DNA from 3 places in the Roseateles cavernae genome. Region 3 is predicted to be linked to each of the others. Evidence: predicted binding sites of a transcription regulator. Region 3 holds the regulator's gene; each other region holds the start of a gene.
The links. Region 3 encodes FNR, which switches genes on or off when oxygen is low (the NO sensors DNR and NnrR bind a similar motif). Its sites were predicted from a motif close to TTGATNNNNATCAA; they were not measured.
Positions count from the first base shown of each region.

Region 1: the regulator FNR is predicted to act here: its motif matches at 3,281-3,294, upstream of ABGI63_RS01475 (FeoA family protein).
Region 2: the regulator FNR is predicted to act here: its motif matches at 5,451-5,464, upstream of ABGI63_RS15165 (phenylacetic acid degradation protein PaaY).

Region 1 covers NZ_JBDPLH010000001.1:305,398-315,848, forward strand. Annotated here, with positions in the region: gene ABGI63_RS01460 (Bug family tripartite tricarboxylate transporter substrate binding protein) at 1-188, shown strand, start outside; gene ABGI63_RS01465 (AraC family transcriptional regulator) at 193-1,026, opposite strand; gene feoB (ferrous iron transporter B) at 1,061-2,932, opposite strand; gene ABGI63_RS01475 (FeoA family protein) at 2,925-3,188, opposite strand; gene ABGI63_RS01480 (hypothetical protein) at 3,343-3,720, opposite strand; gene ABGI63_RS01485 (patatin-like phospholipase family protein) at 3,817-4,857, shown strand; gene ABGI63_RS01490 (alkaline phosphatase D family protein) at 4,986-6,659, shown strand; gene ABGI63_RS01495 (DVUA0089 family protein) at 6,715-7,296, shown strand; gene ABGI63_RS01500 (acetyl-CoA hydrolase/transferase family protein) at 7,318-8,613, opposite strand; gene ABGI63_RS01505 (sensor histidine kinase) at 8,795-10,451, shown strand, end outside.
Region 2 covers NZ_JBDPLH010000005.1:31,999-42,449, forward strand. Annotated here, with positions in the region: gene paaE (1,2-phenylacetyl-CoA epoxidase subunit PaaE) at 1-115, opposite strand, end outside; gene paaD (1,2-phenylacetyl-CoA epoxidase subunit PaaD) at 112-636, opposite strand; gene paaC (1,2-phenylacetyl-CoA epoxidase subunit PaaC) at 636-1,412, opposite strand; gene paaB (1,2-phenylacetyl-CoA epoxidase subunit PaaB) at 1,500-1,802, opposite strand; gene paaA (1,2-phenylacetyl-CoA epoxidase subunit PaaA) at 1,799-2,803, opposite strand; gene paaK (phenylacetate--CoA ligase PaaK) at 2,815-4,125, opposite strand; gene paaI (hydroxyphenylacetyl-CoA thioesterase PaaI) at 4,122-4,559, opposite strand; gene ABGI63_RS15160 (enoyl-CoA hydratase-related protein) at 4,566-5,378, opposite strand; gene ABGI63_RS15165 (phenylacetic acid degradation protein PaaY) at 5,523-6,134, shown strand; gene ABGI63_RS15170 (TIGR03915 family putative DNA repair protein) at 6,112-6,930, opposite strand; gene ABGI63_RS15175 (putative DNA modification/repair radical SAM protein) at 6,927-8,165, opposite strand; gene ABGI63_RS15180 (YbdK family carboxylate-amine ligase) at 8,233-9,354, opposite strand; gene moaA (GTP 3',8-cyclase MoaA) at 9,561-10,451, shown strand, end outside.
Region 3 covers NZ_JBDPLH010000012.1:46,888-57,338, forward strand. Annotated here, with positions in the region: gene ABGI63_RS22985 (heavy metal translocating P-type ATPase) at 1-503, shown strand, start outside; gene ccoS (cbb3-type cytochrome oxidase assembly protein CcoS) at 520-753, shown strand; gene ccoN (cytochrome-c oxidase, cbb3-type subunit I) at 746-2,212, shown strand; gene ccoO (cytochrome-c oxidase, cbb3-type subunit II) at 2,226-2,849, shown strand; gene ABGI63_RS23005 (cbb3-type cytochrome oxidase subunit 3) at 2,862-3,023, shown strand; gene ccoP (cytochrome-c oxidase, cbb3-type subunit III) at 3,013-3,933, shown strand; gene ccoG (cytochrome c oxidase accessory protein CcoG) at 3,952-5,406, shown strand; gene ABGI63_RS23020 (hypothetical protein) at 5,434-5,685, shown strand; gene ABGI63_RS23025 (hypothetical protein) at 5,685-5,927, shown strand; gene fnr (fumarate/nitrate reduction transcriptional regulator Fnr) at 5,929-6,663, opposite strand; gene hemN (oxygen-independent coproporphyrinogen III oxidase) at 6,843-8,252, shown strand; gene ABGI63_RS23040 (sulfite exporter TauE/SafE family protein) at 8,255-8,959, shown strand; gene icd (NADP-dependent isocitrate dehydrogenase) at 9,063-10,316, shown strand; gene ABGI63_RS23050 (cold-shock protein) at 10,361-10,451, opposite strand, start outside.

The sequences.
Region 1 (10,451 bases), on a different contig from region 3:
CGCCGGTGCTGAAGCTGCTGAACCAGGCCTTTGTCGAGGCCCTGGCCCTGCCCGATGTGAAGGAGAAGCTGCTGCAGGCCGGCTTCACGCCGCGCAGCTCCAGCGCCCAGGAGCTGACGGCGCTGGGCCTGGCCGAGTACGAACGCCTGGGCGCCGTGGCGCGAAAAGCCAATATGGGTCTGGACTGAGGACTCAGCGCGGCGCCAGCCGGTGGCCGACTCCCAGCTGCTGCTGGTAGCGCCCCGGCGTCAGCCCGTAGCGGCCGGCAAAGGCCCGGGTCAGATGAGCCTGGTCGGTCAGGCCCACCGCGGCGGCCACCTCGGCCGGTGCCTGACCCAGGCCCAGCAGGCGCTTGGCCTCGAACAGGCGCAGCGCCATCAGCACCTGCTGCGGCGTCGCATGGTGCTGGGCCTTGAAGCTGCGCAGAAAGTGAAAAGGGCTCAGGCCGGCGACGCCGGCCAGCTGCTCCAGGCTCAGGGTCTGATCCAGCGAGGCGCGCATGAAGTCCAGCACCGGCGCAAAGCGGGGCGCGGCCTCGGGTCGCGCCCGCCGGCCCACACAGGCGTGGCGGCGCAGGGCCTCCACCAGCAGCAGCAGCCGGCTGTCGAAGCACAGGCCATCATCGCCCGCCTGCCAGAGCCCGGCGATCAGGCCGGCCACCTCGGCGGCTGTGGCCGCGTCATGGGCCACGGCCGCATCGAACCACCAGGCCGGCTCGCCGCTGAGCTCGGCCAGCAGTTCGCGGTCCAGATAGGCCATGCGGTAGCCCCAGGCATCGGCGGTCTCGGCCTGGCCGGTGTGGATGTCCTCGGGATTCATCAGCATCAGCGTCGCGCGCGGCGCCAGATGCTCGGCCCCGCGCCAGCGGAAGCGGCCGACCCCGGCCGTGATCGCGCCGAGGCCGAAGGCCTCATGGGTGTGCGGATCGAAGCGATGGCTCAGGATGGAGGCGTGATAGAGCTCGACCCCGGCGCGGTGCGTGGGGCGGCGGTACTGCGCCTGGTCGCTGGCATGTTCGAACTGCATGGCAGCGATGATGCCTCAGTGTCGGATCGGCCGGTCAGCCCAACAGCCAGCGGCTGGCATGGAAGGTCAGCCATGACGCCGCATAGGCCAGCGCGAACAGATAGCCCAGCATGATGGCCGGCATGCGGTAGCCGCCGGTCTCGCGCTTGACGGCGGCCAGGGTCGACAGGCATTGCGGCGCAAACACGAACCAGGCCAGCAGCGAGAACGCGGTCGGCAAGCCCCAGCTTTGCGCGATCAGCGGGGTCAGGGCCTGCGCCGCATCCTCGGCGCCGGCCGACAAGGCGTAGACCGTGCCCAGCGCGCTGATCGCGATCTCGCGCGCGGCCATGCCCGGCACCAGGGCCAGGCTGATCTGCCAGTTGAAGCCGATCGGCTCGAACAGCCATGCCAGTCCCTGGCCGATCCAGCCGGCGACGCTGTAGTAGATCGGCGGCTGCGTCGCGCCCTCGGGCGCGCCGGGGAAGCTGGACAGCAGCCACAGCAACAGTGTCATCGTCAGGATCACGCCGCCGACCCGGCGAAGAAAGATCACCACGCGCTGCCACAGGCCCAGCGCGATATTGCGCGGATGGGGCCAGTGGTAGCTGGGCAGTTCCATCATCAGCGGGCGCACCTGGCGGCCGCTGGCGAAGCGCTTCAGGACCCAGGCCACCGCCATCGCCCCGACGATGCCGGCTGCATAAAGAACGAACAGCACCAGGCCCTGCAGATCGATCCAGCCGCCCCACAGCTCGCGCCGCGGCACAAAGGCGCCGATCAAGAGCGCATAGACCGGCAGCCGCGCCGAGCAGGTCATCAGCGGCGCGATCATGATGGTGACCAGACGGTCGCGCGGATTGGCGATCGAACGCGTCGCCATGATGCCGGGGATGGCGCAGGCAAAGCTGGACAGCAGCGGGATGAAGCTGCGGCCCGACAGCCCGACGCCGCCCATCAGCCGGTCCAGCAGGAAGGCCGCGCGCGGCAGGTAGCCGGACTCCTCGAGGATCAGGATGAAGAAGAACAGGATCAGGATCTGCGGCAGGAACACCAGCACCCCGCCGACGCCGGCGATCAGGCCATCGGCCACCAGGCTGCGCACCCAGCCCTCGGGCAGCAGCGCGCCGGCCCGCTCGCCCAGCCAGCCGGCGGCCGCCTCGATCTGGTTCATCGGCCACTCGGCCCAGGCGAACACCGCCTGGAACAGCAGGAACAGCAGCAGCGCCAGCAGCAGCGGCCCCAGCAGCGGATGCAGCACGAAGCGGTCGATACGGTCGCTGGGCAACTCGGGTGTCTGCGCGTCCAGGCCCAGCGTCTTCAGGATGGCATTCACGCGCTGCTGGTCGCCCGATTCCGCAGCGGGCGCGGTCGGCGACGGCATCGCCCAGGCCGCTCGCTCATCGAGCAGCGCGCGCAGCTCATCCAGGCCCTGGCCCTGGGTGGCGACGGTGCGCACCACCGGCACGCCGAGCGCTTGCGCCAGCGCTTCGGTATCGATCTGCAGGCCGCGCCGGGCGGCCAGGTCGGCCATATTCAGCGCGACCACCACCGGCACGCCCTGGCGCTGCACCGCCAGCACCAAGCGCAGATTGCGGCGCAGATTGGTCGCGTCCAGCACGCAGACCACCAGGTCCGGCCGCTTCTCGCCCCGGGCGCGGCCGGCCAGCACATCGCAGGTGACGCGCTCGTCCGGCGAACGCGGGTAGAGGCTGTAGGTGCCGGGCAGGTCCAGCAGGCGCAAGACCTTGCCGGCAGCGGTCTTGAGCCGGCCTTCCTTGCGCTCGACGGTGACGCCGGCGTAGTTGGCCACCTTCTGGCGGCTGCCGGTCAGGCGGTTGAACAGCGCGGTCTTGCCGCAATTGGGATTGCCGACCAGGGCCAGCAGCGGCCCGGCCGGATGCACATGGATCCGGGCCTCAGTCATGCCGGCCTCGCTGCAACTGCACGCAGGCAGCCTCGGCGCGGCGCAGCGCAAAGGTCGACTGGCCTATCCTCACCACCAAGGGATCGCCGCCCGGCAGGGCTCGCGCGAGCACGCTGACATGCTCACCGCCGACAAAGCCCAGCTCCTCAAGCCAGCCCTGCCATTCCGGCGCATGGGTCGGCGCCTGCAAGGCCTCGACACGGTGGGATTGGCCGATCTTGGCGTCGGCAAGCGTGGGGGCGGGAGTGAAGCTCATGCAGCAGGGGATACGGGAGCGATGCGCGCATCTGAACGATGCACAGGCTCTGCATTTTAAATGCGAAAGAATCGCATTTGCGTTGATCGCTATTGATCAGCGACAAAAGCCGGGCGGATAGACGGTCCCGACCGTCGATGCCCCGCAGCACGCCTCAGCGCTGATTCGGCCGCAGGATCTGGGTATCGGCAAATCCGTCGGACGGCGGCTCGGCGCCGCGCGCCGGCGCCGCACGCGGCAGCAGCAGGTCATCGCGCGGTGCCGGCGGCGCAGCGGCGACAGCGTGGCCATTGCCCTTGCCGTGCGCCTGGGCCGCCAGACGCAGACCGGCCAGCTCCTGCTGCAGGCCCTCGATCTGCTTGCGCGCCTGGGCCGCCTGCTGGGCCGCGAACTGGCGGGCCTTGTCGACCTTGTCGAGCCGGGCCGCCGCGGCCCGCAGCTGGCGAGTGGCCCACCACCAGACCGCGCCCAGCAGCAGCACCGTCCACGCCGCGAACGCGGCACCCGTCATCAACCATTGATTTGCTTGCATGCCGGCTCGCCTCTCTCGGGTTGTCTGCCAAGCCAATGTAGCGCCATGGCGTCACGGTGGCGATACCTCAAGCCTGGGGGGCATACTGTGGCTGCCATGCCGCGAACGAGCCCCCAGAAAGCCATCAACCTCGCCCTGCAGGGCGGCGGCTCGCATGGCGCCTTCACCTGGGGCGTGCTCGATTGCCTGCTGGCCGACGGCCGGCTGCGCCTGGAGGCGCTCAGCGCCACCAGCGCCGGCAGCCTCAATGCGGTGGCACTGGCCGATGGCCTGCGGCGCGGCGGCGCCGATGGGGCGCGTCAGGCGCTGGAGGATTTGTGGCACGCCGTCGCGGCGGCCGGGCGGGCGCCAGCGAGCTGGCAGGCGCCGTGGCTGGACGCCTTCATGCATGGCTTGCAGCAGGCCGTGCCGCCCGAGCTTTCGCCCATGCATCAATGGACGGCCGCGCTGACCCAGCTGTTCTCGCCCTACCAGCTCAACCCGCTGAACCTGAACCCGCTGCGCGACATCGTCCAGGCCCAGGTCGACTTCGAGGCGCTGCGGCGCGCATCGCCGCTGAAGCTGTTCCTGAGCGCCACCAATGTCGAGACCGGCAAGATCCGCGTCTTCAGCGGCGCGCAGATCACCCCGGACGCGGTGCTGGCCAGCGCCTGCCTGCCGACGCTGTTCCAGGCGGTCGAGATCAACGGCGAGTATTTCTGGGACGGCGGCTATATGGGCAACCCGGCGATCTTCCCGCTGATCTACGACAGCGACAGCGCCGATGTGCTGATCGTCCACGTCAACCCGGTGCTGCGCCGCGGCGTGCCGCGCAGCGCCACCGAGATCGCCAACCGCGTCAACGAGATCAGCTTCAACTCCTCGCTGATGCGCGAGATGCGCGCGATCGCCTTCGTCACCGGCCTGATCGATCGCGGCAAGCTCGCGCCCGAGGACGCCCGCCTGATGCGCATCCACTCGATCCGCTGCGACGAGCTGATGGCGGCCCAGGGCGTGGTCAGCAAGCTGGACACCGCCTGGCCCTATCTGTGCGAGCTGCGCGATGCCGGCCGCGTCCAGGCCCAGGCCTGGCTGGACGAGCACTTCGCCCAGGTGGGCAAGCGCTCGACGGTGGATATCCGGGCGGAGTTTCTGTAGCCACCCATGGGCCGAACGGCTCAGTGCGGCGGCGCCAGCCACCGGCACGCCTGTCAAACATCGACGCCAGACTGCTTGGCAGCCGAGCGGCCAGCTTCCATGGACCGCCGCCAACCAAGGACCTGTCGATGGGACGCCCGAATCAAGTCAAGCCGCCGCAGACCGGCAGCAACCGCCGCGAGTTCTTCAAGCGTTCCGGCGCGACCACGGTCGCCCTGGTGGCCACCGCCCCGCAGCTCTCCTTCGCCGCCGCGCCGGCGGTGTTCCAGCATGGCGTGGCCAGCGGCGATCCGCTCAGCGACCGCGTCATCCTGTGGACCCGCGTCAGCCCGGCCAGCGCCAAGCCCTCGGTGTCGGTCGCCTATGTCGTCGCCACCGACCCCGGCCTGCTCAACATCGTCAAGCGCGGCAGCAGCAAGACCCATCCGGGCCGCGACTACACCGTCAAGGTCGATGCCCTGGGTCTGCAGCCGGGCACGACCTACTACTACCAGTTCACGGCCGAGGGCGTGGCCAGCCCGGTGGGCCGCACCAAGACCTTGCCGGTCGGCCCGACCCAGCGCCTGCGCATGGCCGTCGTCAGCTGTTCCAACCATGCCTACGGCTATTTCAATGCCTACGCCCGCATCGCCCAGCGTGCCGACCTCGATCTGGTCATGCATCTGGGCGACTATCTCTACGAGTACGGCAACGGCCAGTACGGCTCGCTGCGCCAAACCGAGCCGGCCCACGAGATCGTCAGCCTGAGCGACTACCGCCAGCGCCACGCGCAGTACAAGCGCGATGCCGACTCCCAGGCCATGCACCGCCAGCATCCGCTGCTGGCGATCTGGGATGACCACGAGAGCGCCAACGACGCCTACAAGACCGGCGCGCAAAACCATCAAGCCGCGACCGAGGGCGACTGGGAGGCGCGTGTGGCCGCCGCGCTGCAGGCCTACTACGAATGGATGCCGGTGCGCCCGGTCGATGCCAGCAATCTGCGCAAGAACAACCGCCTGTTTGCCTACGGTGACCTGGCCGAGCTGGTGATGCTGGAGCAGCGGCTGAGCGGCCGCTCGCAGCAGCTGGCCGCCACCGTCGCAACGCCGCTGGGCCCGGGTTTTGTGCAAGCCGGTGCCTTCACCGATCCCGGCCGCAGCCTGCTGGGCAGCGAGCAGGAGCAGTGGCTGAGCGCCCGGCTGCGCAGCACGCCGGCGCGCTGGAAGCTGCTGGGCCAGGGCGTGATGTTCGCCCAGCTCAAGGGCGTCGCGGCCACCAATGCTGCCGGCGGCGGCGTGTTCCTGAACGCCGACCAGTGGGACGGCTACCAGCCGGCACGCGAGCGCATCTACGCGGTCCTCAAGGGCGATGCTCAGCACGCGCCGGTCGACAACGTCGTGGTGCTGACCGGCGACATCCACAGCTCCTGGGCCGCCGATCTGACCCAGGACCCGAACAACCCCAACCCGGCCGGCGGCGGCTACAACCCGGTCACCGGCGAGGGCTCGCGCGCGGTCGAGTTCGTCGGCACCTCGGTCAGCTCGCCGGGCATTGACACCGACGGCAACGGCGCCATTGCCGGCTTCCTGCGCTCGGTCAACCCGCACTTCAAGTACATCAATCTGCACCGGCGCGGCTATATGTTGCTCGACCTGACGCCGCAGCGCGCGGTCTGCGAATGGTGGTATGTGGACACGGTGGCCAGCCCCAGCAACAACGAAACCTTCGCCGCCGCCTTCGAGGTGCAGCAGGGCAGCAATCGCCTGAGCCCCTCGGCCCAGACCCTGCCGCCGGCCCATCCTCCGCTGCTGGCCCCCTGAGCCCTCCCACGATCACCCGAACACGCCCACCGGAGCCTCCCTGATGACCCATGCCATGCTTCGCCCCCGCCTCGCGGGCCTGCTGTTCGCCGCCGCCACCAGCCTTGGCGCCCAGGCCGCCGACTACAGCTTCTCCGGCCAGCTGCGCTACAACACCGATGTCGTGCACATCGACTTCAGCCTGGACAGCGCGGCCCAGGTGCAGCTGTGGACCGATTCCTGGCAGGACGGTCTGAACTTCGATCCGCTGCTGGCGCTGTTCGACGGCGGCCATGCGCTGCTGCAGCTGATCGACGATGGCGGCGACAGCCTTGGCGGCGGCTATTTCGATGCCGGCCTCGGCCTGCCCCAGCTGGCCGCCGGCCACTACCGGCTGACGCTGGGCGCCAGCCCCAACAACCCGCTCGGCCAGCACCTCAGCGATGGCTTCGAGTTCGATGGGCAGACGCCGATCGCGATCGCCGACTGGAACCAGCCCGGCTACGACATCAACAAGAACGACCAGAAGGGCAGCTTCTGGCAGCTGCGCCTGAACGGCGTGAGCCAGGCGGCCGTGGTGCCCGAACCCGGCAGCCTGGCCCTGATGCTGGCCGGCCTGCTGGGTCTGGGCGTCGTGGGCCGGCGCCGGGCACGCTGAGGCCGGGCCAGGACCTGCTCGTCAGAGCAGGTTCAGCCGCCTGGCCCCCTCGCGCAGCTCGGCGCGGAAGTCGGGGTGGGCGATGGCGATCATCTCCAGCGCGCGCTGCTTGCCGCTCTTGCCGCGCAGCTGGGCCACGCCGTACTCGCTGACCACATAGTTGATGTCGTTCTTGCCGGTCGTGACATGGGTGCCGGGGCTCAGGGTCGGCATGATGCGGCTGATGCTGTCGTCCTTGGCGGTGGACGGCAGCACGATGAAGGCCTTGCCGCCCTGCGAGCGGTTCGCGGCGCGCACGAAATCGACCTGGCCGCCGGTGCCCGAGTAGGGCAGATGGGCCAGGCTCTCCGAGCCGCACTGGCCCAGCAGGTCGATCTGCAGGGTCGCGTTGATGGCCACCAGCTTGTCGTTGCGGCCGGCCAGATAGGGATCGTTGGTGAAGTCCACCGGGTGCATCTCCAGGCCCGGGTTGCGGTCCATGAAGCGGTAGAGCTTTTGCGAGCCCAGCGCGAAGGTCGCGACCATCTTGCCGGGCAGATAGTTCTTGCGGCTGTTGGTGACGACGCCGGCCTCGACCAGGCTCATGATGCCGTCGCCAATCATCTCGGTGTGCACGCCCAGCTCGCGCTTGTCGGTCAGTTGCATCACCACCGCATCGGGAATGCCGCCATAGCCGATCTGCAGGGTCGAGCCGTCCTCGATCATCTCGGCCACGTATTTGCCGATCGCCTGCTGCACCGGCCCGATCTTGGGCAGGCCCACCTCCAGCACCGGCTCGCCGCTCTCGACCAGGGCGCTGACCTGGGAGATGTGCACATGGCAGGCGCCGAAGGCAAAGGGCACAAGGGGGTTGACCTCGAGCACCACCGCGCGGGCCTTGGCCAGCGCGGCCATCGTGTAGTCGGCCCCCAGGCTCAGCGCGAAATAGCCATGCGCATCCATCGGCGAGGCCAGCGCAAACACCACATCGGCCGGGATCAGGCCGCGCGCGATCAGCGCCGGCATCTCGGAGAAATAGCTGGGGATGAAGTCGATCCAGCCGGCCTGGCCGCCGGCGCGCGAGGCGGCGCCGTAGAAAAAGGCCAGATGGCGCACATGCTCGGTCGTCTCGGGATCGAAATAGCCGAACTTGCGCACCGGCAGGATCTGCGCCACCTTGATGTCGCGAAAGCGCCGGCGCTGCTCGGACAGCGCCGTCAGCAGGGCCGGCGGCTCGCCGACGCCGGTCGGCACGATGATGGAGTCGCCGTTGCGGAGCTGATCGAGCGCCTCTTCGGCGCTACGGAGCTTCTGGCGGTACAGGTCTTGAATCGGCATGGCAGGCCTTGCTGGACAGCGGAAATCCCAGTGTCGCCGCGCTGGCTGACGCCGGCTTGACCCCTGGCGCCGAATATTTCGCTGCCTGCGGCTTTAGCCGGGCCGGCATACTGTCGCCTACAACTCGATACGGGCCGCAGTGCGGCCCGACAAGACCAGCGTGGCAACACACGGGAGCGCCATGACCCTGATCGAGCCGGCGGCGCCCGTCCCGCGCAAGCGCCGCCTGTCCTATGCCCTGGTGCTGACACCGCTGCTGATCGGCAACGCGCTGATGCTGGCGCTGTGCCTGCTGGGCTTTTATGTGCTGTCGGCCACGCGCGCCTATGTGGGCGGCGAGAGCCAGTGGTCGAAGGCACGCGCCCAGGCCGTCAAGCATCTGCGCGCCTATGCCGCCAGCGGCGCGCCGGCGCAGCTGCAGCGTTTCCAGCAGGCCCTGCAAGTGCCGCTGGGCGACCGCGCCGCCCGGCTGGAGCTGGACAAGCCCGCGCCCGATCTGCGCCTGGCGACGGCGGCCTTCGAGCGCGGCGGCAATGCCGCCGACGACATTCCCGGCATGATGCGGCTGTACCGCTGGGCCGGCCGCAGCGATCTGATGCGGCCGTCGGTGCAGGCCTGGGAGCGCGGCGATGCCCATATCTTCCGGCTGCAGGCCATGAGCGAGCAGCTGCAGCAGCTGCACACCCAGCCCGGCCCGCCGGGCGAGGATCGCCTGGCGCGTATCGCGCTGCTGCTGTTCGCGATCGAGGAACTGGACAACGAGCTGCTGGGGCTGGAGCGCCAGTTCAGCCAGGCCCTCGGTGAGGCCTCGCGCAGCACCTACCTCGCCCTGGCCCTGGCCATTGGCCTGACCGCGCTGCTGCTGACCCTGACGGCCTACGCGCTGGCGCGCAGCGGGCTCCGCCGCCAGGCCCGCTACGAGACCGCGCTGGAGGCGGCCAATCAGCGCTGGTCGCTGGCGGCGCAAAGCGATGGCCTGGGCCTGTTCGAGTGGCAGCAGCGCGACGACCATGTGCTGCTGGACGCCCGTGCCTGCGCCGTCTACGGCCTGGCCTGCGGCCCGGAGGGCCTGAGCCTGGCGCGCGCGCAGCTGCGGGCCCGGGTCGAGCCGGACGACGCCTCGGCGCTGCAGCAGCTGCTGGACCAGACCCTCTGCGCGGCCGCGCCGTCTTTCCGGCACCACTTCCGCATCCGGGTCGGCCCGGAGGGCGGGGCCGGGACGCTGCGCCATGTCGAGGTCAGCGGCCTGATGCTGGCCGGCGCCGCCCGCGGCGAGCAGCGCATGGTGGGCGTGATCAAGGATGTCAGCGACCGGGTCCACCAGGCGCAGCTGGAGCTGGAGATCGCCGCCGCCGAGCGCAGCGCGGCCGCCCGCATGGAATTTCTGTCGCGGCTGAGCCATGAGCTGCGCACGCCGCTGAACGCGGTGCTGGGCTTCTCGGAGCTGATGCTGCTGGACCGGGCCGACGCGCTGAGCCCGAACCAGCAGCGCCGCGTCCAGCTGATCGGCGGCGCCGGCCGCCATCTGCTGCGCCTGGTCGACGATGTGCTGGACATCAGCAGCATCGACTCGGGCCATTTCAGCGTCGAGCGCCGGCCCACGCCGCTGGCGCCGGTGCTGGCCAGCGCCGCCGCGCTGGTCGCCAGCGAGGTGCAGGCGCATGACATCCAGCTGGCGCTGGAGGCGCCGCCGGCCTCGCTGAGCGTGCTGGCCGACGAGCAGCGGCTCGGCCAGGTGCTGGCCAATCTGCTCAGCAATGCCTGCAAATACAACCGGCGTGGCGGCCGCGTGCGGGTGCGCACCGAGGTTCGGGACGGCGAGGTGCGGATCGCGATCG
Region 2 (10,451 bases), on a different contig from region 3:
GGGTGAAACGGAAGGTCTCGCTCAGTTCGGCGGGCACCTCGAAACTGACGATCACGGCCTCCTCGGTATCGGGCCGGACCTCGCGCACGCGCAGCGGATGGAAGTGGAGGCTCATAGCGGTTTGAAGTGCTCAAAGGGTTCGCGGCAGGCCATGCAGCGGTACAGCGCCTTGCAGGCGGTGGAGCCGAAGGCCGAGAGTTTTTCGGTCTGCTCGCTGCCGCAGCGTGGGCAGGCCAGCTTGGTCAGCGAGGCGCGATGCACCAGCCGGATCGGCTGGCCCTGGCCCGCCGCGACCGGCCCCGGCGGGGCAATGCCATAGGCGCGCAGCTTCTCGCGGCCCGCGTCGCTGATCCAGTCGGTGGTCCAGGCCGGGGCGCGCTGCATCGTGATCTCGATCTCGCCGAAGGCGGCCAGCGCGGCACGCACATCGTCCTGAATCAGCTCGGTGGCCGGGCAGCCCGAGTAGGTGGGCGTCAGCACCACCTCCAGGCCACCGGCGGTTTCCTTCAGATCGCGCACGATGCCCAGCTCGCACAGACTGATCACCGGCACCTCGGGGTCCGGGACCTGGCGCAGCACCTCCCAGGCGGCTTCCAGCCGGCCGCAAGCGGGGCCGTGCGCGCTGGCCTGGTTCATCACCACCGGCCTCCGGGGTAGGCACGCTGCAGATACTGCAGGGTTGCCAGCATATGGCCCATATGCTCGCTGTGGATGCCGCGACGGCCCTGGCTCTGATAGGGGCTGTCCTTGGGGCAAGCCAGGCCTGCATCGGCCAGCACTTCGGCCATCTGGGCCTGCCATGCGGGCTTCAGTTCGGACCAGGCGGGACCCAGGCCTTGCGCGGCCGCGGCGGTGTCGACCGCATCGCTGTCGAACAGTTCGTTGAAGTAGGGCCAGAGGCTGGCCAGTGCGGCCTGCATGCGGGCGGCGGACTCCTCGCTGCCGTCGCCCAGGCGCACGACCCAGTCGGCAGCATGCTGCTGGTGATAAGCGGCTTCCTTGACGGCCTTGCCGGCGATCGCCGCCAGCTCGGCATCGCTGGAGCTCTGCAGGCGCTGCCACAGCAGCAGCAGCCAGGTCGCGACCGCGAAATTGCGCAGCTGGGTGTAGGCGAAGTCACCGCGCGGCAGCTCCATCAGCACCGGGTTCAGGTACTGGCGCTCGTCGCGCAGAAAGGCCAGCTGGTCCTCGTCATGGCCCTGGCCGTCGAGCTTGGCGGCATGGGTCAGCAGGCCGCGGGCCTGGCCCAGGAGGTCCAGCGCCATATTCGACAAGGCCAGATCCTCTTCCAGGATGGGCGCGTGGCCGCACCATTCGGAGATGCGCTGGGCCAGCACCAGGCAGCTGTCGCCGAGGCGCAGCAGGTACTGGACTTCGGGGCTCGCGCCCACATTGATTGACTGTTGGCTCATGCCAGGACTCCCGCCGGGCCGCCCCAAGGGAGGCCTGCGCCCCCTCGGGGGGCAGTGAACGAAGTGAACGTGGGGGTCGTCATGACATTACATATGGTTCAGGGATTCGGGCAGCTCGTAGAAGGTCGGGTGGCGGTACACCTTGTCTTCCATCGGATCGAAGTACATGCCCTTCTCGCCCGGGTCGCTGGCGACGATCTGGCTGGACAGCACCACCCAGATGCTGGTGCCTTCCTGGCGCCGGGTGTAGACGTCACGCGCCATCTGCAGCGCCATCTTGGCGTCGGCCGCATGCAGGCTGCCGCAATGCTTGTGGTCCAGGCCCGCCTTGTTGCGCACGAAGACTTCCCACAGCGGCCATTCGTTCTGGGTCGAGGTATTGCTAGTCATGCTGCTTGTTCCTTGGTTGCTTGCTTGCGCGCATGGGCCAGCGCGGCCTCGCGCACCCAGGCGCCGTCGTCCCAGGCCTTGACGCGGGCGCCCAGGCGCTCGCGGTTCATCGGGCCGTCGCCGTTGACGACACGCCAGAACTCGGCCCAGTCGATCGCGCCGAAGTCGTGTTCGCCGCGCTCGGCATTCCATTTCAGGTCGGGGTCGGGCAGGGTCACGCCGAGGATGTCGGCCTGCGGCACCGTGGCGTCGACAAACTTCTGGCGCAGCTGGTCATTGGTGATGCGCTTGATGCCCCAGCGGATCGACTGCTCGGAGTTCGGCGAGTCCTTGTCGGCCGGGCCGAACATCATCAGCGAGGGCCACCACCAGCGGTTCACCGCGTCCTGCACCATGGCCTTCTGCGCCGCCGTGCCCTCGCGCATGATCACCAGCAGGCTCTCGTAGCCCTGGCGCTGGTGGAAACTCTCCTCGCGGCAGACACGTATCATCGCCCGCGCATAGGGCGCATAGGAGCAGCGGCACAGCGGCACCTGGTTCATGATGGCCGCGCCGTCGACCAGCCAGCCGATCACGCCGATATCGGCCCAGGTCACGGTGGGGTAGTTGAAGATCGAGCTGTACTTGGCCTTGCCGCTGTGCAGCGCGTCCAGCATCTGGTCGCGGCTGGTGCCCAGGGTCTCGGCGGCCGAGTACAGATACAGGCCGTGGCCGGCCTCGTCCTGCACCTTGGCCAGCAGGATCGCCTTGCGCTTCAGGGTCGGTGCCCGCGTGATCCAGTTGCCCTCGGGCAGCATGCCGACGATCTCGCTGTGCGCATGCTGGCTGATCTGGCGCACCAGGGTCTTGCGGTAGTGGTCCGGCATCCAGTCCTTGGCCTCGATGAAGTCGCCGGCTTCAATGCGGGCCTCGAAGGCCGCCTCGCGCTGCATCTCCTCGGCGCTCTTGATCTTGCTGCTCGGCGCGTCCTGCGGGCCGACGCTCATGGCTTGGGTATACATATGAAAGCTCCTTACTTCGGACGCTGGTCGATCACGCGGCGGGCCTTGCCCACCAGCGTGCGTTCGATCGAATCGGGGGCGCCGATATGCACCTTGGTGCTGACGCCGATCAGGGTCTTGATGCGGTGCTGCAGCGATTTGGCAATGGCGCCGACATCGGCCGCGCCGACCGCCGCCTGCTGCAGCTCGCAGCGCACCTCGACCGCATCGAGCAGGCCTTCGCGGCTGACGACGATCTGGTACTGGCCGCTCAGCTGGGCCTCCTGCAGCACCAGCTCCTCGATCTGGGTCGGGAACAGATTGACGCCGCGGATGATCAGCATGTCATCGCTGCGGCCGACGATCTTGCCCATGCGGCGCATGCTGCGCGAGGTCGGTGGCAGCAGGCGCGTCAGGTCGCGAGTGCGGTAGCGGATGATGGGCAGGGCTTCCTTCGAGAGCGAGGTGAAGACCAGCTCGCCCTCCTCGCCGTCCGCCACCGGCTCGCCGGTCTCGGGGTTGATGATCTCGGGATAGAAATGGTCTTCCCAGATCACCGGGCCGTCCTTGGACTCGATGCACTCGTTGGCAACACCTGGCCCCATCACCTCGGACAGGCCGTAGATGTCGACCGCGTCGATGCCGGCCTTGGCCTCGATCTCGCGGCGCATCGCCTCGGTCCAGGGCTCGGCGCCGAAGATGCCGACCTTCAGCGAGGACTCGCGCGCGTCCAGGCCCTGGCGATTGAACTCCTCGATGATCACCTGCATATAGCTGGGCGTGACCATGATGATGTCGGGCCGGAAGTCCTGGATCAGCTGGACCTGCTTCTCGGTCTGGCCGCCGGACATCGGGATCACCGTGCAGCCGGCGCGCTCGGCGCCGTAATGCGCGCCCAGGCCGCCGGTGAACAGGCCGTAGCCATAGGCGATATGGATGATGTCGCCGGGCCGGCCGCCCGAGGCGCGGATCGAGCGGGCCACCAGATTCGCCCAGGTATCGATGTCCTTGGCGGTGTAGCCGACCACGGTGGGCTTGCCGGTCGTGCCCGACGAGGCATGGATGCGCGAGACCTGCTGGCGCGGCACCGCGAACATGCCGAAGGGGTAGTTGTCGCGCAGGTCCTTCTTGGTCGTGAACGGGAACTTGGCGATATCGGCCAGGGTCTTCAGATCCGAGGGATGCACACCCTGGGCATCGAAGGCGGCCTTGTAATGCGGCACGTTCTCGTAGGCATGCTGCAGGCTCCACTTCAGGCGCTGCAGCTGCAGGGCCTGCAGCTCATCCAGGCTGGCGCGCTCGATAGGCTCCAGATCGCCGGGGGCGGGCGTTTTGACGGTCATTCAGAAACTCCTTGAACGATGGGCTTGCCCTTGATCCGGTAGGACTTGCCGCGAAACACGGCCACCAGTTCCTCGCGCTGGTTGCGCACGGTGATGTCGTAGACGCCGGTGCGCCCGGCCAGATGCACTTCCTCGCCGACGGCGGTCAGCCGGTCGCCCAGCTTGCCGGGCGCGACGATGTCGACGCTGAATCCCGAGGCCACGGTGAGCTCGTTGTGCGAGTTGCAGGCGAAGGCAAAGGTCGAGTCGGCCAAGGTGGTGATCAGGCCGCCGTGGCAGATCTCAAAGCCGTTGAGCATGTCCTCGCGCACCGTCATGGCCAGCGTGGCGCGGCCGGGAGCGATGGACAGGATCTCCATCCCGAGCGCCTTGCTGGCGCGGTCGTTCGCGAACATCGCGTCGCGGACGGCTTCGGCAATTTGTTGGGCATCCATGGGCTGTCAGCGGTCCGTGAACGTGGGCTTGCGCTTTTGCAGAAAGGCGGCCGTGCCTTCCAGATAGTCGGGGCTGAAGCCCAGCCGGCTCTGCAGCTGCGACTCGTTCTTCAAGGCCGACTCGTAGTCCATCAGCAGGCTGTCGTCCAGGGCCCGGCGCGTCGCGGCCAGGGCCTTGACCGGCATCTGCGCCAGCTTCTGCGCCAGCGCCTGGGCCGTGGCAGCCAGCTCGGCATCGGGCACGGCGCGGTAGATCAGGCCCATGGCCACGGCCTGCGCAGCCGGCAGCTTGTCGCCCAGCAGCGCCAGCTCCAGCGCCTTGGCGCGGCCGACCAGGCGCGGCAGCAGCCAGGTGCCGCCGCAGTCGGGCACCAGGCCGATCTTCGAGAAAGCCTGGATGAAGCTCGCGCCCTCGGCCGCCAGCACCAGATCGCAGCTCAGCGCCAGGCTGGCGCCGGCGCCGGCCGCGACGCCGTTGACCGCAGCGATCACCGGAATCGGCATGCTGCGCAGGCGCAGCGCCAGCGGGATGTAGTAGTTGTCGAGCAGATGACCGATGTCCTTGGGCGTCTCTCCGGGCTCCAGCGGCGGCTTGATCAGCGGGTCGGACAGATCCTGGCCGGCGCTGAAACCGCGCCCCGCACCGGTGATCACGACGCAGCGCACCGTGCCGTCCTCGGCGGCGGCCTCCAGGGCCTGGCGCAGCTGCACCAGCAGCGCGGTGGTGAACGCATTCAGCGCCGCAGGGCGATTCAGCGTCAGGGTGCGCACGGCGCCCTCTTGGCTGATCAGCAGCAAGGCCTCGGTGGTGGCTGTCATCGTGTTGGTCTCACTCCATCGCTGTCGGTCAAACACTCTTGACCGACCGGTCGGTAGATCGTAAGGTGCGACTTGATTTGGCGCAAGCCCAAGATTCAAGGGTTATCCCGAACTCACCCGAACCACTGCCCGGAGACAGATCCCATGCCCTGCTATGCCATCGACGGCGTCACCCCGGTCGTCCATCCCAGCGCCCATGTCCACCCGACGGCCGTGCTGATCGGCGATGTGATCGTCGGACCCGGCTGCTATATCGGCCCCTGCGCCTCGCTGCGCGGCGACTTCGGCCGCATCGTGCTGATGGAAGGCGCCAATGTTCAGGACACTTGCGTGATCCACGGCTTCCCGAAGTCGGAGACCGTCGTCGAGGCCAACGGCCATATCGGCCATGGCGCGGTGCTGCATGGCTGCATGGTGCGGCATGACGCGCTGGTCGGCATGAACGCGGTGGTGATGGACGAGGCCGAGGTCGGGGCCTGGAGCATCGTCGCGGCCTGCGCTTTTGTGCGCGCCGGGCTCAAGCTGCCGGAGAAGTCGCTGATCGCCGGACTGCCGGCCAAGGTGATGCGGCCGCTGAGCGAGGACGAGATGCGCTGGAAGCTGGAGGGCACCCAGACCTACCAGCAGCTGACCCGGCGCTGCCAGGCCAGCCTGGTCGAGGTCCAGCCGCTGGCGGCCGAAGAGGCTGACCGGCCGCGCCTGCCGGATTCCGATTACGGCAGCTTGCAGGCGCTCAAGGGCGGCGCATCGGCTTGATGCGCCGCGCCGGCGTCGGCTGAGCCTCCACCATGGCCTCGCTGCGCGCCTGCGCTGCGGCGGCCAGCGGGGCGATCAGCGCCGCCTCGGGCAGGTTCTTCCAGTAGCGGCGCGGCATCTCCTTGGTCATCATCGCGAGCTTGAGCCGGGCCGGGTTGAAGATGTTCTCGTAATAGGTCAGCCATAGCGCCGCGCCCGGATCGACCGGCGGCAGGCCGCCACGGTCCACGCCGGGGCCGGTGTGCAGGCGCTCGCCGTCCCATTCGATCGAGCGCTCAGGCGTGAAGATGGCCCAGCGCATCTGCGCGAAGCGGCGCACGAAGAACGGGGCATTGGCCTCGACCACATGGTGCTCGGGCTCGAACCAGGCGATATGACGCAGCGCCTCGCCCTCGCCATGCGGGAAGAAGCGCACAAAGGCGCGCATCTTGTGGATCTCGCGCCCCACCTCGCGCGCCAGCTGGGCGGCGGCACGGCGATCCGGGTCGAGCTCGTCCCGCCGCAAGACCTCGTCGCGCTCATTCACGAGCCGCCACAGCAGCCTGTAGAGCAGATGAAAGCGGCCCGGGTCGCGATGCAGCAGCGCGGACTCGCACAGCGGCGCCATCCAGGCCGGCACGCCGAAAGGCTTCGCGGGAGCGTCGTCGATGATGACCACCTCATCCGCCCACAGCCCTTGTGTGCCGTGCTCGGTCCGCCAGACCAGCTGATCGGGGGCAACACAGCGCGTCAACAGCTGGCGCGCCGCGCGCCTGAAACCGTCGATATCGGTCGGCCCCTGAAGGCTGACGATCATGCGAACAAGGCCTGCTGGCGCGGCGCCGGCCGCGCCGGCGCACCGGGCTTGTGACCGTCCACGCAGACAAAGGGCAGCACCTTGCCCGGCGACAGCCGCAACGCCCTCAGATCCTCGGCGCGCAGCCGCCGCACGCGGCGCGCCTGCAGCAGCTTGTCCACCGAGCCGACGCCCAGGCCCGGCACCCGCAGCAACAGCTCGCGCGGCGCGACGTTCAGGTCGACCGGAAAGCGCTCCGGATGCGCCTGCGCCCAGGCCAGCTTGGGATCGACATCCAGGCGCAGCAGCCCGTCATCGGCCGCGACTATTTCTCGATGCTCGAAGCCGTAGAAGCGCATCAGCCAGTCGGCCTGGTAGAGCCGGTGCTCGCGCATCAACGGCGGCGCGCTCAGCGGCAGGGCCCGCGCGGCGTCGGGAATCGGGCTGAAGGCCGAGTAGTAGACGCGCCGCATCCGGTACTGGCCGTACAGCGCCGCACTGCTGGCCAGGATGCTGCGGTCGTCGCTGGCATCGGCGCCGACAATCATCTGCGTGCTCTGGCCGGCCGGCGCAAAGCGCGGCGGGGTGGCCGCACGCGGCGCGGCGCCCGGCAGCGCGCGTACCGGCGCCGGCTTGCCGCCCTCCTCCCGCGCCTGATCGATATGCAGCTTCAGCCGACCCATCGAACGGCGGATCGCGCCGCCGTTCTTCTCGGGCGCCAGGGCCTGCAAGCCCTGCTCGGTGGGCATCTCGATATTGATGCTGAGCCGGTCCGCATAGCGGCCGGCGCGCGCCAGCAGTTCGGCGCTGGCATCGGGGATGGTCTTCAGGTGGATATAGCCGCGGAAGTCATGGGCCTCTCGCAGCCGGCGAGCCACCTCGACCACCTGCTCCATCGTGTGGTCCGGGCTCTTGATGATGCCGCTGGACAGGAACAGCCCTTCGATGCAGTTGCGGCGGTAGAAGTCCAGCGTCAGGTCCACCACCTCCTCGACCCGGAAGCGCGCCCGCGCCACATTGCTGGACGAGCGGTTGACGCAATACAGGCAGTCGTACTGGCAGTGATTGGTCAGCAGCAGCTTCAGCAAGGAGATGCAGCGACCGTCCGGCGCATAGCTGTGGCAGATGCCCATGCCCTCGGTCGAGCCGATGCCGCGCCCACCCAGCGAGTCGCGCGAGTCGCTGCCGCTGGAGGCGCAGGAAGCGTCGTATTTGGCAGCGTCGGCAAGGATGGCGATTTTGCGGTTCAGGTCCATGGCGCGAGGAATGAATACTGTTTAAATATACAGTATTCATTCCTCGCGCGCTGCTCGTGCAGACCGCTCAGTCCTGGGCCCAGCGCTCGCAAGAAGCCGTCACCAGGGCCGGCAGGTCCAGGCCTTGCTCATCGTGCAGGCTGCGCAGCCAGTGGGCATCGCCGCCCCGCTGCGCCACCAGCACGGCCAGCTCGGTCAGCGCCGCCACTGCCCCCAGGCGCTCGGCCGTCGGCATCAGGGTCTGCAGCAGCGCCGCCAGGCTCTCGGCCAGCGGCTGCTGGGCGCCGCTTTGCGGGCAGACCAGCACCGCATCAAGCCCGAAGCGGCAGGCCTGGAAACGGTTGTAGGTATAGACCAGCTGATCGTCGGCATGCGGCTTGATCGGCTTGTCTTCGAGCAGCCAGGCCGCCAGGCACTGGGCGAAGCCGGCCAGCGCCGCCGCGCGCCGCACAGTCAGCGGCGTGTCCAGCACCCGGATCTCTATGGTGCCGAACTCGGGCTTGGGCCGGATGTCCCAGTAGAAGTCCTTCATGCTGGCGACGATGCCGGTGCGCTCCATGCGCGCGAAGTAGCGGCCGAAATCCTCCCAGCGCAGCTCGAAGGGCGCGGTGCCCGACAGCGGGAAGGCGAACACCGTGTTCAGCCGCGCCGACTGGAAGGCCGTGTCCGCCCCCTGCACATAGGGCGAGGACGCGGCCAGCGCGATGAAGTGCGGCACATAGCGGCTCATCGCCTGCAGCAGCCACAGCGCCGTGTCGCCGTCCGGGCAGCCGATATGGATGTGCTGGCCGAACACCGTGAACTGCTTGGCCAGATAGCCATAGAGCTCGCTGATCTGCAGGAAGCGCGGCTTGTCGTAGATCTGCCGCTCGGTCCATTGCTGGAAGGGGTGGGTGCCGCCGCCGCAGATCGCGATGCCCAGCGGCTCGGCCTCCTTCAGCAGCGCATCACGGGTGAAACTGAGCTGCTGCAGCAGCTCGGCATGGTTGGCGCAGACACCGGTGCAGACCTCGATCATCGAGAGCGTGATCTCCGGCGTCACCGCGCCGGGCAGGCCGGCATTGTCCAGCCGCGCCAGCAGCTCGTTGGCGGCCGGCATCAGATCACCATCGCCCGGATTGATCAGCTGCAGCTCCAGCTCCACACCCAGGCTGAGCGCCCGGGATTTGGCAAAGTCTTGCAAAGGCATGGCGCCCTCCTCTGATAGCCTCGACAGACTTCACTGTAGGTCGCCTGCGGCCCGGCGCCGGCCGGCCGCAGCCGGGTCGCGGCCTTGTCCTACAGCGCCCCAGCCGCCCCACCTACGCCCCACCGACATCTGCTGTTCTTGCCCCAGCGCAAGCCCGGGCAAGACCCTGGCACACGGCGGGGCCGGGTGCAGGGCAAAATGGCCGCATGACCGACCGCGTGATACCTCTGCTGGACCAGCGCTTCGCCAGTCCCCGGCTCCCCGTGCCCGAGCATCCGCAGGCCCCCACCGGCCTGCTGGGCGACGCGCTGGGCCGGCCGCTGCGCGATCTGCGCATCTCGGTCACCGACCGCTGCAACTTCCGCTGCAGCTACTGCATGCCCAAAGAGGTGTTCGACAAGTACCACGAGTTCCTGCCGCACGCCGAGCTGCTGAGCTTCGAGGAGATCACGCGCCTGACCCGCTTGTTCGTCGCCCATGGCGTCAGCAAGCTGCGCCTGACCGGCGGCGAGCCGCTGCTGCGCCGCCATCTGGAGCGCCTGATCGAGATGCTGGCCGAGCTGCGCACGCCCGAGGGCGCGGCGCTGGACCTGACGCTGACCACCAACGGCTCGCTGCTGGCCAAGAAGGCCCACACACTGAAGGCCGCCGGCCTGCAGCGCGTCACCGTCAGCCTGGACGGGCTGGACGACGCGGTGTTCCAGCGCATGAACGATGTCGGCTTCCCGGTGGCCGAGGTGCTGCGCGGCATCGAGGCCGCCCAGGCCGCAGGCCTGGGGCCGATCAAGGTCAATATGGTGGTCAAGCGCGGCACTAACGAAGACCAGATCCTGCCAATGGCTCGCCATTTCCGGAACACCGGCATCGTGCTGCGCTTCATCGAGTACATGGATGTCGGCGCGACGAACGGCTGGCGCATGGACGAGGTGCTGCCCTCGGGCCAGGTGCTGGAGCTGCTGGGCAGTGAATTCGAGCTGAGGCCGCTGTCGGCCAGCGCGCCGGGCGAGACCGCCGAGCGCTGGGCCTATGCCGATGGCGGCGGCGAGATCGGCCTGATCTCCAGCGTCACGCAAGCCTTCTGCGGCGACTGCAACCGC
Region 3 (10,451 bases):
GCGAGGCGGTCGCGCGGCTGCACGAGCAGGGCCTGCGGACCTTGCTGCTGTCTGGCGATGCGCCCGAGCGCGCGGCGGCGATGGCGGCGCGGGCCGGCATCACGGCGGCGCAGGGCGGCGCCAGCCCCGAGGACAAGCTGGCGGCGGTGGCGCGGCTGCAGGCCGAGGGCCGGCGCGTGCTGATGCTGGGCGACGGCATCAACGATGCGCCGGTGCTGGCGCGTGCCGATGTCAGCCTGGCGATGGGGCAGGGCGCGCTGATCGCGCGCGCGCAGGCCGATGGCGTGCTGCTGTCGGGCCGGCTGGTCGATGTGGCGCTGGCCCGCGCGCTGGCGCTGCGCACCCGCCGTGTGATCCGGCAGAACCTGGGCTGGGCGGCGCTCTACAACGCCATCTGCATTCCGCTGGCACTGGCCGGCCTGCTGCCGCCCTGGGCGGCGGGCCTGGGCATGGCGGCCAGCTCGCTGCTGGTGGTGATGAACGCCTACCGCCTGAAACGCTGACGAGGCAGCCCACACGATGGACATTCTTTATCTCTTGATCCCGATGTCGGTGCTGCTGGTGCTGGGCATCGTCGGCCTGTTCGGCTGGGCGATCAATAACGGGCAATTGGACGATCTGGAACGCGAAGGCGAACGGATCTTCGAGGGGGAAGCGGCCGGGGTTGATGGCGATCAAGCCTCCCGAGCGCTGGCGGGCAGACAATTTTCTGCATCTGAGGAAGACAGGAGCGAGAAGCATGTCAATGGCTAGTGTTTCGCAGCCGGCCGCGCCGGCGAGGGCTGCCGGGCTTTCGGGGCCGCATTACGAAGACGGCGTGGTGCGGGCGTTCGCGCTGGCCGCCGTGCTGTGGGGCGTGGTGGGCATGCTGGTGGGCGTCATCATCGCCGCGCAGCTGGCCTGGCCGGAGCTGAACTTCGGCATCTCATGGCTCAGCTATGGCCGCTTGCGGCCGCTGCACACCAATGCGGTGATCTTCGCCTTTGGCGGCTGCGCGCTGTTCGCGACCGCCTATCACGTGGTGCAGCGCACCGGCCAGACGCGGCTGTTCGCGCCAGGTCTTGCCTGGCTGACCTTCTGGGGCTGGCAGCTGGTGATCGTGCTGGCCGCCATCACCCTGCCGCTGGGCATGACCAGCGGCAAGGAGTATGCCGAGCTGGAATGGCCGATCGACATCCTGATCACCGTGGTCTGGGTCAGCTACGCGGTCGTGTTCTTCGGCACGGTGGGCACGCGCAAGGTGCGCCACATCTACGTGGCGAACTGGTTCTTCGGCGCCTTCATCATCGCGGTGGCCCTGCTGCACCTGGTCAATAGCGCGGCGATCCCGGTCAGCTGGACCAAGAGCTACTCGGCCTATGCCGGCGTGCAGGACGCGATGGTGCAGTGGTGGTACGGCCATAACGCGGTGGGCTTCTTCCTGACCGCCGGCTTTCTCGGGATGATGTACTACTACATCCCCAAGCAGGCCGGCCGGCCGGTCTACAGCTACCGCCTGTCCATCGTCCATTTCTGGGCACTGATCTTCACCTATATGTGGGCGGGCCCGCACCATCTGCACTACACGGCGCTGCCGGACTGGGCGCAGAGCGTGGGCATGGTGTTCTCGCTGGTGCTGCTGGCGCCCAGCTGGGGCGGCATGATCAACGGCATCATGACGCTGAGCGGTGCCTGGCACAAGCTGCGCGACGACCCGATCCTGAAGTTCCTGATCGTCTCGCTGAGCTTTTACGGCATGTCGACCTTCGAGGGTCCGATGATGTCGATCAAGACGGTCAATGCGCTGTCCCACTACACCGACTGGACCGTCGGCCATGTGCACAGCGGCGCCTTGGGCTGGGTCGGTCTGATCTCGATGGGCTCGCTGTACCACCTGATCCCGCGCATGTATGGCCGCACCGAGATGTTCAGCAAGCGCGCGATCGAGCTGCACTTCTGGGTCGCGACCCTGGGCATCGTGCTCTATATCGCCGCGATGTGGATCGCCGGCGTGATGCAGGGCCTGATGTGGCGCGCGGTCAATCCGGACGGCACCCTGGTCTACACCTTTGTCGAGAGCGTCAAGGCCACCTATCCCTTCTATGTGATCCGTCTGCTGGGCGGCCTGCTGTACCTGGGCGGCATGCTGATCATGGCCTGGAATGTGGTGATGACGATGCGTGCCGGACGACCCGAGCCGGTTCGCATCCCCGCCGTGGTGGCGCATGCCTGAGGGAGCAAACACAATGGCTGACAACAACAAACCCGTCGCCGGTCACGAGAAGATCGAGACCAACAACTTCCTGATGATCGTGCTGGTGCTGCTGACCGTGCTGGTCGGTGGCGTCGTCGAGATCGTGCCGCTGTTCTTCCAGCGCTCGACCACCGAGGCCGCACCGGGACTCAAGCCCTATACCGCGCTGCAGCTGGCCGGCCGCGACATCTATGTGCGCGAGGGCTGCTACAACTGCCACTCGCAGATGATCCGGCCCTTCCGTGCCGAGACGCTGCGCTACGGCCACTACTCGACCGCCGGCGAGTTCGTCTACGACCGGCCGTTCCAGTGGGGCAGCAAGCGCACCGGGCCGGACCTGCACCGCGTGGGTGGCAAATACAACGACGAGTGGCACCGCATCCACCTGATCAATCCGCGCGATCTGGTGCCCGAGTCGAACATGCCGGCCTACCCCTGGCTGGCCACCGCGACGGTCGATCCGGCCGAGATGCCGGGCAAGCTGAAGGCGCTGCGCCTGCTCGGCGCACCGTACAGCGATGCCGAGATTGCCGGCGCGGCCGAGGCCGTCAAGGGCCGCACCGAGATGGACGCCGTGATCGCCTATCTGCAGGTGCTGGGCACCGCCGTCAAGTAAAGGAGAAGGCGCATGGATATCAACACCCTGAGAAGCGCGGTGACCCTGCTGCTGCTGCTGATGTTCCTGGCCATCGTGGCCTGGGTCTACAGCCGAAAGCGCGACCAGCGCACCTTTGACGAGATCGCCGAGCTGCCGCTGCAAGGCGAGATGGGAGAGCCCAATGACAAGTGATTTCTTCTCCAACGGCTGGTCTATCTTCGTGGCCGCGAGCACGATCGCGGGCCTGCTGCTGTGCCTGTTCCTGCTGATCGTCGCCAGCCGCCGCAAGGTGATGGCCAATGACAACAGCACCGGCCATGTCTGGGACGAGGACCTGAAGGAGCTCAACAACCCGCTGCCGCGCTGGTGGATGGGCTTGTTCGTGCTGACCGTGCTGTTCTCCGGCATCTATCTGGCCCTCTACCCGGGCCTGGGCAGTGCGGCCGGCACCTTGAAGTGGAGCAGCACCGGCCAGTACGAGGCCGAGCAGGCCAAGGCGCGCAGCGCGCTGGCGGCGGTCTACGCCCCGTTCAACGCGATGCCGGTCGAGGAACTGGCCAAGAACGGCCAGGCCATGGGCATCGGCGAGCGCCTGTTCGCCAACAACTGCGCCGGCTGCCATGGCTCCGACGCGAAGGGCAGCAAGGGCTTCCCGAACCTGGCCGATGGCGACTGGCTGTATGGTGACAAGCACGAGACCCTGATCGAGACCATCAGCAAGGGCCGCAACGGCGTGATGCCGCCGATGGCGGCGGCGCTGGGCAAGCCCGAGGACGTGCGCAATGTGGCCAACTATGTGCTGAGCCTGTCGGGCAGCGCGCACAACTCGATCGCGGCCCAGCTGGGGCGCAGCAAGTTCGGCGCCTGCGCGGCCTGCCACGGCATGGACGGCAAGGGCAACCAGGCCCTCGGTGCCCCCAATCTGACCGACAAGATCTGGCTGCACGGCTGGGGTGAGGACGCCATCGTCGCCATCATCAACAACGGCAAGAACAATATGATGCCGGCCCATGGCGAGCGGCTCAGCCCCGAGCAGGTCCGCGTGCTGGCCGCCTATGTCTGGGGCCTGTCGCGGTCCTCGGCGGCCGTGGCAGTCAAGTAAGCAGCGGCACAAGCCCCGATGGACAGCCCCCCGCGCAAGGTCATTCCTCTGGTGGCGGCCGACGATGCCGCCACCGAGATGGTGTCGCTCTACCAGGCCCAGCAGAAGATCTACTCGCGTGCCGTCAGCGGCTGGTTCGCGACCTGGCGCTGGGTGCTGGTGTGGGCGACGCAGCTGCTGTTCTACGGCCTGCCCTGGCTGGACTGGGGCAGCCGCCAGGCGGTGCTGTTCGACCTGGAGACGCGGCGCTTCTACATCCTCGGCCTGGTGCTCTACCCGCAGGACTTCATCTACCTGACCGGGCTGCTGCTGATCTCGGCCTATGCGCTGTTCCTGTTCACCGCGGTGGCGGGGCGGCTGTGGTGCGGTTTCGCCTGCCCGCAGACGGTCTATACCGAGATCTTCATGTGGGTGGAGCAGAAGTTCGAGGGCGACCGCGCCAAGCGCATCAAGCTCGACGCCGCGCCCTGGGGCCCCGAGAAACTGCTGCGCAAGGGCGGCAAGCAGGCGGCCTGGATCGCCATCGGGCTGTGGACCGGCTTCACCTTTGTCGGCTACTTCACGCCGATCAAGGTGTTGAGCCAGGAGGTCATGAGCCTGGGCCTGGGCCCCTGGGAATGGTTCTGGATCCTGTTCTACGGCTTTGCGACCTACGGCAATGCCGGCTATATGCGCGAGCAGGTCTGCAAATACATGTGTCCTTATGCGCGCTTCCAGAGCGCGATGTTCGACAAGGACACGCTGATCATCAGCTACGACGCCGAGCGCGGCGAGCCGCGCGGCTCGCGCAGCAAGAAGGCCGATCCGACCGCGCTGGGCCTGGGCTCGTGCATCGACTGCACCCTGTGCGTGCAGGTCTGCCCGACCGGCATCGACATCCGCAAGGGCCTGCAGTACGAATGCATAGGCTGCGCCGCCTGCATCGATGTCTGCGACAGCGTGATGGACAAGATGAACTATCCGCGCGGCCTGATCCGCTACGACACCGAGAACGGCCTGTCCCAGCATCTGAGCCGCGGCGAAAGGCTGCTGCGCATCTTCCGGCCGCGGGTGTTGATCTATGGCGCGGTGCTGCTGCTGATCACCGCCGGCCTGTTCGCCAGCCTGGCGCTGCGCGCGCCCTTCAAGGTCGATGTGGTGCGTGATCGCGGCGCGCTGGCGCGCCTGGTCGACGACGGCTTCATCGAGAACGTCTACCGGCTGCAGATCATGAACACCACCGAGGCCGTGCAGCACTACCGCATCGCGGCCGAGGGCCTGCCCGGGCTGGCCACCGCGCAGCCGGTGCGGCTGGAGGTCGGGCCGGCCGAGGCCCGCTGGGTCTCGGTGGCCTTGCGGGTGCCGCCGCAGAGCGCGGCCCAGGCCGGCAGCGGCGCCCATGAGATCCGTTTCGCGATCGAGCGCGAGGCCGGGACGGACGAGCAGTCCGCCTACGCCTTGAGCGAGAAGTCAACCTTTGTCGTGCCGCGCTGAGCGTGGCGGCGTCCCGCAGGAGCAAATATGAGTGAACCGCAAGCAAGCAGCGCGCCGAACCGACCCTGGTGGCGCGAATCGATGATGTGGCTGGTGATCGGCGGCCCCAGCGTGGTGGTGGTCGCCTCCTTTGTGACGCTGGCGCTGGCGATCACCCACCCGGACCCGGTGATCGAGGTGGTGCCGGCCCAGGCCAGCGCCGGCAGCGATGCGGCGCCGAGTTCGGCGCAGACCCCGGCGATGAAGGCCCGCAACCATGCGGCCACCGGGGGACGCTGATGGACGAGCCATCACGGCGCTCGCGCCTGGTCATGGCCATTCTGTGGCCCTCGTTCCTGATGGCGGGGGTGCTGGAGGTGCTGGTCTTCAGCCTGCTTGATCCGGCCGCGCTGGCCGAGGCCAGCGCACTGTCCAGCACCAGCATCTACACGCTGGGCTTTCTGGGCTTCTGGATCGTGACCGGGCTGAGCTCGGCGTTGAGCCTGTGGCTGGCCGGCTTGCCGCCGGCTTCTTCGCGCTGAATCAGCAGTTGCTGCTGTTCACCAGGCGCTGCAGGCCGGCCTGGTCGAGGATCTGGATCTGGCGCTGCTTGACGTCCAGCAGGCCCTCTTCCTGGAACTTGGAGAAGGTGCGCGACACGGTCTCCAGCTTCAGGCCCAGATAGCTGCCGATTTCCTCGCGCGTCATGCGCAGCACCAGGCTGGAGGCCGAGAAGCCGCGCGCCTGCAGGCGCTGGGTCAGGTTCAGCAGAAAGGCGGCCAGGCGCTCCTCGGCCCGCATGCTGCCCAGCAGCAGCATCACGCCATGGTCGCGCACGATCTCGCGGCTCATGATCTTGTGGAACTGGTGCTGCAGATCGGTGAATTCGCGCGACAGCTCCTCGAGCTGCTCATAGGGGATCACGCAGACCTGGGAGTCTTCCAGCGCCACCGCATCGCAGCTGTGGCGGTCATTGCTGATGCCGTCCAGCCCCAGCAGCTCGCCGGCCATCTGGAAGCCGGTGACCTGGTCGCGGCCGTCCTCGGACGACACGCAGGTCTTGAAGAAGCCGGTGCGCACCGCATAGAGCGACTGGAAGGCATCGCCGGTGCGGAACAAGGTGTCGCCGCGCGCGACCTGACGGCGCGTCGCCACCAGGCTGTCGAGCTGCTCCAGATCGGGCTTGGACAGGCCCACCGGCAGGCACAGCTCGCGCAGATTGCAGCTGGAGCAGGCGACCTTGAAGGGCTCGATCTTGATGGCGGGTGCGGTGCTCATGCCGCGCATTATGGTCTGTCCGGGGCCGCCGCCTTCCGTGCCAGTGTCCGGCTTGGGCGAAGAGTGGAGGGGTGTCAGCATGATGTTCCTCAAGGTTGCCGTGATTGTTGTCGGGGCCATACGCAGCAAGCTTGATGCAGGTCAATTGCCCGCCAGCTAGGCTTGGCACAGTGGCGGACATGCCAAACAGCACCACCGCCACAGCTCTCGGAATCAGCGAAGAACTGCTGCGTCGCTACGACGTGGCCGGCCCGCGCTACACCTCCTACCCGACCGCCGACCGTTTCGTCGAGGCCTTCACGGTGGCCCAGTACGAACAGGCGTTGGCCCAGCGCGCCAGCGGCTCGCTGGTCGGCGGCGGCACGCCGCTGTCGGTCTATGTGCATGTGCCGTTCTGCGAATCGGTCTGCTACTACTGCGCCTGCAACAAGGTCATCACCCGCCACCATGAGCGCGCCGGCGAGTATCTGCAGGCCCTGAACACCGAGATGGACCTGACACTGGCCCATCTGGGCCGTGCACAGACCGTGTCGCAGCTGCATCTGGGGGGCGGCTCGCCGACCTTTCTGAGCGATGCCGAGCTGAGCCAGCTGATGCTGGACCTGCGCAGCCGCTTCAAGCTGGCGGCCGGCGCCGAGATCTCGATCGAAGTCGACCCGCGCACCGTCACCGAGCAGCGCCTGACGCATCTGCGCAGCCTGGGCTTCAACCGGCTGAGCTTCGGCGTGCAGGACTTCGATGCCGAGGTGCAGAAGGCGGTGCACCGCATCCAGAGCTTTGACAGCGTGGCCAGCCTGATGAGCCAGGCCCGCGCGCTGGGCTTCGAGTCGACCAATGTCGACCTGATCTACGGCCTGCCGCTGCAGACCCCCGAGTCTTTTGCCCGCACCGTCGCCCAGGTCGCGGCGCTGCGGCCCGACCGCATCGCGCTCTACGGCTATGCCCATCTGCCGCAGCGCTTCAAGCCGCAGCGCCGCATCGACATCACCCAGTTGCCGCCGGCCGCCGACAAGCTGCACATGCTCTCGGGGGCGATCAGCGGTTTCATTGCCCAGGGCTACAGCTATATCGGCATGGATCATTTCGCCTTGCCGACCGACTCGCTGGCGGTGGCCAAGCGCCAGGGGCGCCTGCACCGCAATTTCCAGGGCTACAGCACCCAGGCCGACTGCGACCTGATCGGGCTGGGCGTCTCGGCCATCGGCCGGGTCGGTGCCACCTACAGCCAGAACGCCAAGACCTTGCCCGAGTACTACGACGCGCTGCGCCAGGGCCAGTTGCCGGTGGTGCGCGGCCTGGCGCTGACGCGCGACGACCTGCTGCGCCGCGCGATGATCATGGCGCTGATGTGCCAGGGCCGGGTCGAATTCGAGTCGATCGAGCTGGCCCATCTGATCAAGGTGGGCGAGTACTTCCGGCCCGAGCTGGAGCGGCTGGCTCCGCTGCAGCAGGCCGGCATGGTCACGATCACGCCGGACGCGATCGAGGTGACGGCGCTGGGCTGGTACTTCGTGCGGGCCGTCGCGATGGTGTTCGACCGTTATCTGCAGGCCGATCGCACAAGAGAGCGCTTTTCTAAGATCATCTGAGCATGGATGCAGCTCTTGCCGGCTCGGCCCTGCTGATGGGCCTGGCCGGTTCCCCCCATTGCCTGGCGATGTGCGGCGCGGCCTGCGCCGGCCTGAGCGGCGGCGCGCCGCGCGCGATGGCCTCGTTCCAGCTCGGGCGCTGGCTCAGCTACGCCGCCGGCGGTGCGCTGGCGGCCGCCAGCGTCGGCTGGGCCGCGCAGCTGGGCCAGGCCACCGCGGTGCTGCGGCCGCTGTGGCTGATGGTGCATATGGCGGCGCTGGGCCTGGGGCTTTATCTGCTGTGGCGCGGGCGCCAGCCGGCCTGGCTGGAGAACCTCGGCCAGCGGGTCTCGCGCGAAACCAGCGTGTCGCTGGCGGGGCTGCGGCCCGGTCAGGCGGTGCTGGGAGGGGCCCGGCCCACCCGCGCGCTGCTGGGCGGCCTGGCCTGGCTGGCCTGGCCCTGCGGCCTGCTGCAGTCGGCCCTGGTGGTGGCGGCGCTGGCCTCGGGGCCGGCGCAGGGGGCGCTGGTGATGACGGCGTTCGCCGCCGGCTCCGGCCTGGGTCTGGTGCTCGGGCCGGCGTTGCTGCGCCGCCTGTTCGGGGTCGGGGAGGGCGGCCTGGTCTGGGCGATCCGGCTGGCCGGGCTGGGTCTGGCGGCGGCCTCGGTTTTCGCGCTGGGCCATGGGGTCTGGGTGCAGATCGCCGACTGGTGTGGTCGCGCTTTTTGAGTCCAACACTTATATAAGACTTGAGCCCTTCGCCGGACTTGCCGGCATAGAATCGGCGCCTCAGTCGTTTCACCCCTTGCGCTTTGCGCGGAGCAGACCACACATGTATCAACACATCAAGGTGCCCGAGGGCGGGCAGAAGATCACCGTCAACGCCGACTTCTCCCTGAATGTGCCCGATCAGCCCATCATTCCCTTCATCGAGGGCGATGGCACCGGTTTCGACATCACACCGGTGATGATCAAGGTGGTCGATGCGGCGGTGGCCAAGGCCTACGGCGGCCAGAAGAAGATCCACTGGATGGAGATCTATGCCGGCGAGAAGGCCACCCAGGTCTACGGCCCCGATGTCTGGCTGCCGGCCGAGACGCTGGAGGTGCTGCGCGAGTATGTGGTCTCGATCAAGGGGCCGCTGACCACGCCGGTCGGCGGCGGCATCCGTTCGCTGAACGTCGCGCTGCGCCAGGAACTGGACCTGTATGTCTGCCTGCGTCCGGTGCAGTATTTCAAGGGCGTGCCCTCGCCGCTGAAGGAGCCCGAGAAGACCCATATGGTGATCTTCCGCGAGAACTCGGAAGACATTTACGCCGGCATCGAGTACGAGGCCGAGAGCGACAAGGCCAGGAAGCTGATCAAGTTCCTGCAGGAGGAGATGGGCGTCAAGAAGATCCGCTTCCCCGATACCTCGGGCATCGGCATCAAGCCGGTTTCGCGTGAAGGCACCGAGCGCCTGGTGCGCAAGGCCATCCAGTACGCGATCGACAACGACAAGCCCAGCGTCACCATCGTGCACAAGGGCAATATCATGAAGTACACCGAGGGTGGCTTCCGTGACTGGGCCTACAGCCTGGCGCAAAAGGAATTCGGCGCCGAGCTGATCGACGGCGGCCCCTGGTGCAAGTTCAAGAGCCCGAAGAGCGGCAAGGACATCACGATCAAGGATTCGATCGCCGACGCCTTCCTGCAGCAGATCCTGCTGCGTCCGGCCGAGTACTCGGTGGTCGCGACGCTGAACCTCAACGGCGACTACATCTCCGATGCGCTGGCCGCCCAGGTCGGCGGTATCGGCATCGCGCCCGGCGCCAATATGTCGGACTCGGTGGCCTGCTTCGAAGCCACCCATGGCACCGCGCCGAAGTATGCCGGCAAGGACTATGTCAACCCGGGCAGCGAAATCCTGTCGGCCGAGATGATGCTGCGCCATATGGGCTGGACGGCCGCCGCCGACCTGATCATCAGCTCGCTGGAAAAGGCCATCGCCAGCAAAAAGGTCACCTATGACTTCGCCCGCCTGATGGACGGCGCGACCCAGGTCTCCTGCTCCGGTTTCGGCCAGGTCATGATCGACCAGATGTAGAACTTCCCATCCGGCAGGGTGCCGGATCTGAGCTGCGTGCCGCCTCAGGCGGCGCGCAGCGCCTCGCTTTCCTGCATCAGCTCGGCCTCGTCCAGCGGGCGGATGTTCTGTGCCAGTTGCCCCTTGGGGCCTTGC